2 linked regions of the Saccharopolyspora erythraea genome follow. The protein of the gene in region 2 interacts with the protein of the main gene of each other region in a pairwise test. Links are inferred from orthologs where the notes say so. Each region holds a gene or a part of one and is shown on either strand. Other genes may lie near its edges.

Region 1 (4,029 bases), 4.8 Mb from region 2 along the record:
CCAGCGCGGCGAGCACCTCGCCGAGCCCGCCGGCGGTGCAGGCGGACAGTTCGGCGACCGCCGAGCGCATGGTGAGCAGCAGGTTCGTCCCGGTGTCGGCGTCCGCGACCGGGTAGACGTTGATCCGGTCGATGGCCGCCCGGTCCTCGGCCAGCGCCGCCACCGCCAGGTCCGCCCAGCGGCGGGCGGTCACCGCGTCCAGCACTTTCGCGACCTCCACGGCAGGTAGCCTACGAACGGCTCCGCAGAGCCTAGAGGGAGTGTTCCCGGTTTCGCTCTCCGTAGCGGGCCGAGCCGACGCTCGTGGGCCGGTCCGCCCAGCTCGGCGGCAAGGCGACCCTCGCGAGGAGGTCAGGCGGGGTGAGCTACACTGATCCGGTCCAGGGTTGCGATGACCCTGGACGTTCCCACACCGGGATCCATTCCGGCGGTTGCGGCCCAGCGGGCCCGGCCTGCCCGGACCACACCGCCGGTCGGCGGTAAAGGCAAGCGCAGTCACCTGCGGGTGGCGAGACCTCACGCAAGTGGGAGTCGCTTGCGTGACGCTCATCGCTGGAACCGTGAACCAAAGTAAGGGGTGTCTGACGTGGCTGCCGTCTGCGACGTCTGCAGTAAGGGACCAGGCTTCGGCAACTCGGTCTCGCACTCCCACCGGAAGACCAGGCGCCGGTGGAACCCGAACATCCAGACCGTGCACGCGAAGATCGGTCTTTCGCAGCGCAAGCGCATGAACGTGTGCACCTCGTGCCTCAAGGCGGGCAAGGTCGTGCGGGGCTGACCGCACTCCGGCTTCGCCGAACCCCGGGACGGTCCCGCCGTCCCGGGGTTTTTCGTGCGGTCGGCGGTGTCTCACCCGGCCTCCGGCCGGGCGGTCAGCTCATGTGGTTGCGCCAGCGCGGCTCGACCCACTCCCACTCCGCGCCCCAGGCGGACAGCCTGCCCCGGACCACGACCCAGCGGGCGAGGCCGTAACCGATCGAGAGCGCCATCAGCCCTCCGAGCAGCACCGCCGCGCCGAGGGTTCCGGCTGCCTGGGTGGCCTCGGCGCGCGTCGACGGCGCGGAGGTGACCTGCCCGTCGCGGTCGAGCCACACCGGGACGGTCTTCTCGGCGCGAACGTAGGCGGGCACCTGGACGACGGCGAAGTGCTCGTCGGGCGGCTGCCCCCAGCGCACGGCCAGCGACCGGTTCGCCGAGCCCTGGTCCCGGATTTCGGCCACCACCGTCGCTACGACCGGGTGCCGCGACGCCTCCTCGTCCTGCACCGCCGCCAAGCGGTCTCGCAGCACGGACTGGGAGGTCATCAAGGCCAGCGTCACCACCATGACGGCCGCGAGCATCAACACGAGCAACGCGACCGGCTCGAACCAGTCGGTGCGCCGGCGCAGCGGGTTGGCACCTGGCCACACCCGGCGGGCGAGGCGCCGCAGGCTGGTGTTCCGGCCGGCCCCCATGACGAGCCTTCTTCCGACACGAACGCTGGTATCCGGCACTCGCCAATGTACGACCGGGCGTGGGCGAAAGCTACCCGCACATGCCCGCTGACCTGCGCCTAGGCGACACGCAGCGGTGCAACGACAGCCGCGCGACGGACGCCGTGTGCGACGTCACGGCCGAACGGCGACGGCCAGGGGGAAGCGAAGCCTACGACGGCCGCGCGAACGCGGAGCCGACGACGGCCCAGCGGAAAGGAGCCGCGCTACGGCAGCTTCCAGTCGATCGGCTCCTCGCCGCGGCTCTCCAGGATCTGGTTGACCCGGCTGAACGGCCGCGAGCCGAAGAAGCCGCGGTCAGCCGACATCGGGCTCGGGTGCGGCGACTCGACGCACTCGACGCCGGGCATCAGCGGCCGCAGGTCGCGGGCGTCGCGGCCCCACAGGATCGCCACCAGTGGCTCCTCCCGGGCGGCCAGCGCGCGGATCGCCTGCGCGGTGACCTCCTCCCAGCCCTTGCCCCGGTGCGCGGCGGGCTTGCGGGGTTCGACCGTGAGCGCCCTGTTGAGCAGCAGCACCCCGCGCTCGGTCCACGGCGTCAGGTCGCCGTTGGAGGGCATCGGGTAGCCGAGATCCTCGGTGTACTCGCGGAAGATGTTGACCAGGCTCTTCGGCAGCGGCCGGACGTCGGCGGCGACCGAGAAGCTGAGACCGACGGCGTGCCCCGGCGTCGGGTACGGGTCCTGGCCGACGATGAGCACCCGCACCTCGCGGAAGGGCTGCTTGAACGCGCGCAGGACGTTCTCCGGGGCCGGCAGGTACCGGCGCCCCGCGGCGACCTCGTCGCGCAGGAAGCCACCCATCGCGCTGATGCGGTCGGCCACCGGTTCCAGGGCCTCGGCCCACCCGGCCTCGACCACGTCTGTGAGGGGACGCGTCATGGCAGAACAGCCTAGCGAGGCGGGGAGATCCACAGGGCGCCGCCCCGGGCGACAACGCTGGGTCACAAACACGTCAACGTGACTGGCATCACACCCATTTGGATGCCTGTCACACCGGGCCGGTCCGCAAGTGCGCGCGAGCAGCTCCCGATTCGCCATTTCCGCCTGTCACGCCCGCAATTGGCGACCCCATTCGGCGATCGGCGCGCCAACCGCGACGCCGAGTCCGCGGTGACGACTTGCATAAGCGCGCGATCATCGAAATGGACACATTCCGGCGTATTGGTGGCTATGCCCTGCACCCTGGGCTAGGTTCCTAGACCACCTAAACGCACACGCCGTGGAGGCTCAACCCCGGAGGTGGCGCTCAGCCCCATGACTTCTCAGGAGAAAGACGGGACAACCCCAGAACAGCGGTCACTGCTGCGGCGTGCGGTCGGAGCGGCGGCGATCGGGAACACCACGGAGTGGTACGACTTCGGTGTCTACGCTTATGTGGCCAGTTATGTCGGCCACCAGTTCTTCCCCGGGCCGTGGGAGACCGTCTCGGCTTTCGGGGTCTTCGCCATCTCCTTCCTGATCCGGCCGTTCGGCAGCCTGTTCTTCGGACCTCTCGGAGACCGCATCGGACGGCAGAAGGTCCTGGCCCTGACGATCCTGCTGATGTCCGGTTCGACACTGCTGATCGGCCTGCTGCCGACTTACGGCGCGATCGGCGTGCTCGCCCCCATCCTGCTGTTGCTGTGCCGGATGCTGCAGGGCTTCTCGACCGGTGGTGAGTACGGCGGCGCGGCGACCTACATCGCCGAGTTCGCACCGGACAAGCGGCGCGGTTTCTACGGCAGCTGGCTGGAGTTCGGCACCCTGGTCGGATTCGGCCTCGGCGCGCTGGTGCCGACCATCCTGATCCTCAACCTCGACCAGGCCTCGATGGAATCCTGGGGCTGGCGGGTCCCGTTCCTGATCGCCGGTCCGCTCGGCGCCGTGGGTCTCTACCTGCGGAGCAAGCTGGAGGACACGCCTGCGTTCAAGAACCTGCAGGAGACCCACCAGGTCGCCAACTCGCCGCTGAAGGCGCTGATCGCCGAGCACTGGCGCAGGCTGCTGATCCTGATGGGCATCGTGGTGCTGATCAACGTGGCCAACTACACGTTGCTCACCTACATGGAGACCTACCTCAAGCAGACGCTCCACCTCGACGCGCCGGGGGAGGAGTACCAGGTGCTCATCCCGCTGCTGATCACGGTCGCGGTGATGCTGGTGTTCATCACGCCGGTCGGTGCGCTCTCGGACAAGGTGGGGCGCAAGCCGGTCTTCCTGTCGGCGGCGATCTGCTTCATCGTGCTGCCGATCCCGGCGTTCATGCTGATCTCGCAGGGGACCCTGCCGACCACGCTCGCCGGGCTGGCGCTGCTGGGCCTGGCCCACATCCAGACGATCGGGCCGCTGGCGGCGACGCTGCCCGCGATGTTCCCGACCAAGGTGCGCTACGCGGCCTTCTGCGTCGGGTACAACGTGTCGACGGCCGCGTTCGGCGGCACCGCCCCGTTCATCAACGACGCGGTGGTCCAGTCGACCGGGAACACCTTCTTCCCGGCCTACTACCTGATGGGTGCCGCGGCGATCGCGTTGGTCCCGATCCTGCTGATGAAGGA
Region 2 (3,962 bases):
CCGCCCGGGAATATCGGATTCGTTGAAGTGCGGAACGCTCGAAGTGGACGTCGCACGAGCCATGCCGCGTGCGGACGCACGGTCTCCCGGGCGGGATGCCCCCGGAGACCCCGCGATGGGCGGCACGGCACATCCGCCCCGGGAGTTCAGCTGTTCGTCAACTTCCGGTGGCGGACCGGCCGCCGAGCACGATTAGAACGACCGCATGCACCCCGAATCTGCCTCCCACCGCCTCAACCGCCGCGCGCTGCTGCGCGGCTCCGCGGCCGGCGCCGGAGCCCTCGCCGCCGGCCTGCTCCTGCCGCGCGCGGCAGGCGCCGCGCCCGCCTTCGCCCGCCCCGACCGGCCGCTGCTGACCCACGGCGTGCAGCTCGGCGACCCGCGCCCGGACGGCGCCGTGGTCTGGACCCGGGCGGACCGCCCGTCGCGGATGTTCGTCGAGATCAGCCAGGACCCCGGGTTCGCCGACGCCCGGCGCGTCCCGGGCCCGCTGCTCACACCGGAGACCGACGGCACCGGCGAGGTCCTGCTGCGGGGCCTCCCGCCCGGCCGGCAGTTCCACTACCGCGTCGTCGCCGAGGACCTCGACGGGCGTGTGGGCAGCGAGCCGCTGGCGGGCAGCTTCCGCACCGTGCCCCGGCAGCCGCGCGACGTGCGGTTCCTGTGGTCCGGTGACGTGGTCGGCCAGGGCTGGGGCATCAACCCCGACATCGGCGGCATGACGATCTACTCCGCGATGGCCGCGCGCAACCCGGACTTCTTCCTGCACAGCGGCGACACCGTCTACGCCGATGGGCCGCTGAAGGAGTCGGTGACGTTGCCTGACGGACGGGTGTGGCGCAACGTCGTCACCCCGGAAAAGTCGAAGGTCGCCGAGACGCTGGCCGAATACCGCGGCCAGTTCGCCTACAACCTGCTGGACGAGAACGTGCGGCGCTTCGCCGCCCACGTCCCGCAACTGGTGCAGTGGGACGACCACGAGGTCACCAACAACTGGTACCCCGGCGAGATCCTCGACAAGCCCGAGTACACCGAGAAGCGGGTCGACGTGCTCGCCCAGCGCGCGTTCCAGGCCTTCCACGAGTGGCAGCCGGTGCGGCGGCAGGACGCCGTGGACGGCCGGGTCTACCGCAAGGTCGGGCACGGCCCGCTGCTCGACGTCTTCGTGCTCGACATGCGCAGCTACCGCGACCCGAACTCGGAGGGCACGCGGGCGGAGCGCATCCTCGGCGAGCGGCAGGCGCGGTGGCTGGTCGACGAGCTGTCCCGGTCCCGCGCGACCTGGAAGGTCATCGCCTCGGACATGCCGATCGGCATCATCGTGCCCGACGGCGACAAGATCGAGGCCGTCGCCAACGGCCTGCCCGGCGCGCCCAACGGCCGGGAGGCTGAGCTGGCCTGGGTGCTCGCCGAGACCGCCCGCCGCCAGGTCCGCAACGTCGTCTGGCTGACCGCCGACGTGCACTACTCGGCGGCCATCCGCTACTCGCCGGAGCGCGCGGCCTTCGACGGCTTCGACCCGTTCTGGGAGTTCGTCTCCGGACCGCTGCACGCCGGTGCCTTCGGCCCGAGCGAGCTGGACCCGACCTTCGGCCCCGAGCAGGTCTTCGTCAGCGCGCCGACCCGCCAGGGAGCGTCGCCGCTGGAGGGCTTCCAGCACTTCGGCGAGGTCAACATCGACTCCCGGTCCCGGAGGCTGACCGTGGACCTGCGCGACGCCGCGGGCAAGTCCCTGTGGTCGACCACGCTCGACCCGCGGCGCTGACCGCAGGCGCGAGCGCCCGGAGAGACGGCTCGCTGCCCGGCACCGGCCGGCCGGGCGGCGAGCGGGCGCCGGGCGTCACCCCTGACCTCGCACGCACCAGTGGCTCATCGCGGCCACCCGGGTCTCCCCGGGCACGGCCGGGACCACCGGAATCGATACCCTGGCGGCAAATCGGGCGTAGGTGGCCGGACGCACACCGCCGCCCCGGCACAGAAGGAGAAACACTCGTGAGCGAGCGCACCCTGGTCCTGGTGAAGCCCGACGGGGTCGAGCGGGGACTGGTCGGCGAGGTCATCGGCCGCATCGAGCGCAAGGGCCTGAAGCTGGTCGCCCTGGAGCTGCGCCAGGTCGAGCAGCAGCTCGCCGAGCAGCACTACGCCGAGCACGACGGCAAGCCGTTCTTCGGCAGCCTGCTCGAGTTCATCACCTCCGGCCCGGTCGTGGCCGCCGTCGTGGAGGGCCCGCGGGCGATCTCGGCGTTCCGCCAGCTCGCCGGCGGCACCGACCCGGTGGACAAGGCCGCCCCGGGCAGCATCCGCGGCGACTACGGCCTGGAGGTCCAGTACAACCTGGTGCACGGCTCGGACTCCGTGGAGTCCGCCGAGCGCGAGATCAAGCTCTGGTTCCCGGAGCTCTGAGCCGCGTGGGCGAGGACGTGTTCATCACCGGTCCGCACCGGGTGGACACGCCGCACCCCGGCCTCGTCGACGGCCTGGCCGACCTCTGGGGCCGGGTCACGGTGGCGGGCGGCGGCGTCGGCTTCACCCCCGCCGACCCGGTGGAGGAGGTGCGCGAGGCGGCCCAGTCGGTCGTCGACGACGTCGCGGGCAAGCGCGCGCACCTGCTGACCATCGGACGTGAGCACGTGCTCGTCGGCGTCGCGGTGCTGGTGCCGGGTAGCTACCCGGTGCGGCGGCACACCGGTGAGCTGCTGCTGCTCATGGTCGACCCCGACCTGCAGGGGCAGGGCTGGGGCCGCAAGCTGCACGACGCCGCCGTGGCGCACGCCCAGGCGCTGGGGCTGGAGAAGCTCGAGCTCGTGGCCCGCGGCGGACACGACCTGGAGCGCTTCTACACCGGCCTGGGCTGGACGGTGTCGGGCCGCTGGGAGCGGTCGGTCCGCGTCGCCGACGGCGACGACCGCGACCGGATCTGGTTCACCCGGGACGTCTGACCAGCGCGTCCGGTGCGCGCCGCGGCCTCGCCGCCCGGCTCGGCCGCCCGCCGGGGCGCCGGGTGCTCGCGGGGTTCGGTGCGGGCTCCGGCACCGCACTGAACCCGTACGCCTTCGTCGGGCGCGAGAGCGCGGCACGTACGCTGAACCGGTGAGCGTGGAGTCCGTTTTCGACCGCTTGGAGCCGCTGCTGCCGCGCGTCTCCAAGCCCGTGCAGTACGTGGGCGGCGAGCTGAACTCGACCGCCAAGGACTGGGACGACACCTCCGTGCGGTGGTGTCTGATGTACCCGGACGCCTACGAGGTCGGGCTGCCCAACCAGGGCGTCATGATCCTCTACGAGATCCTCAACGAGCAGCCCGACGTGCTCGCCGAGCGCACCTACTCGGTGTGGCCGGACCTCGAGGCCCTCATGCGCGAGCACGGCATCCCGCAGTTCACCGTCGACAACCACCGGCCCGTCGGCGCCTTCGACGTGCTCGGCGTCAGCTTCGCCACCGAGCTCGGCTACACCAACCTGCTCAGCGCGCTCGACCTGGCGGGCATCCCGCTGCACGCGGCCGACCGCACCGGCGAGCACCCGATCGTCCTGGCCGGCGGCCACGCGGCGTTCAACCCCGAGCCGATCGCGGACTTCCTGGACGCCGCCGTGCTCGGCGACGGCGAGGAGGCGGTCCTCGAGGTCACCGAGGCCATCCGGAAGTGGAAGGCCGAGGGCGAGCCGGGCGGCCGGGACGAGCTGCTGCTTCGGCTGGCCGAGAGCGGCGGCGTGTACGTGCCGAAGTTCTACGACGTCTCCTACGGCGCCGACGGCGTCATCGAGTCGGTCGTGCCGAACGAGGAGCGCGTGCCCTACCGGGTGTTCAAGCGCACCACGAGGGAGCTCGACGACTGGCCCTACCCGAAGAAGCCGCTGGTGCCGCTGGCCGAGAGCGTGCACGAGCGGATGAGCGTGGAGATCTTCCGCGGCTGCACCCGCGGCTGCCGCTTCTGCCAGGCGGGCATGATCACCCGGCCGGTCCG

What was found.
Region 1: the proteins of ndk (region 2) and HUO13_RS30700 interact in binary tests that used the Escherichia coli proteins (3 or more experiments, as listed by UniProt). The link is inferred for Saccharopolyspora erythraea from one-to-one orthologs.

What each region holds. Positions count from the first base shown.
Region 1 is NZ_CP054839.1:6,872,530-6,876,558, forward strand. The notes cover bases 538-3,504. They hold HUO13_RS30700 (uracil-DNA glycosylase), read right to left. Parts: upstream 2,375-3,504; coding sequence 1,700-2,374; downstream 538-1,699. Other genes in these bases: rpmB (50S ribosomal protein L28), read left to right, coding at 587-778; HUO13_RS30695 (Rv1733c family protein), read right to left, coding at 873-1,454; HUO13_RS30705 (MFS transporter), read left to right, coding at 2,750-3,504. In the rest of the region: HUO13_RS30685 (DAK2 domain-containing protein), read right to left, coding at 1-220; more of HUO13_RS30705, read left to right, coding at 3,505-4,029. UniProt on the Escherichia coli protein: Excises uracil residues from the DNA which can arise as a result of misincorporation of dUMP residues by DNA polymerase or due to deamination of cytosine.
Region 2 is NZ_CP054839.1:2,027,050-2,031,011, forward strand. Bases 798-3,697 are described here. They hold ndk (nucleoside-diphosphate kinase), read left to right. Parts: upstream 798-1,992; coding sequence 1,993-2,403; downstream 2,404-3,697. Other genes in these bases: HUO13_RS09360 (alkaline phosphatase D family protein), read left to right, coding at 798-1,765; HUO13_RS09370 (GNAT family N-acetyltransferase), read left to right, coding at 2,409-2,939; HUO13_RS09375 (TIGR03960 family B12-binding radical SAM protein), read left to right, coding at 3,091-3,697. Outside these bases: more of HUO13_RS09360, read left to right, coding at 206-797; more of HUO13_RS09375, read left to right, coding at 3,698-3,962. UniProt on the Escherichia coli protein: Major role in the synthesis of nucleoside triphosphates other than ATP. The ATP gamma phosphate is transferred to the NDP beta phosphate via a ping-pong mechanism, using a phosphorylated active-site intermediate.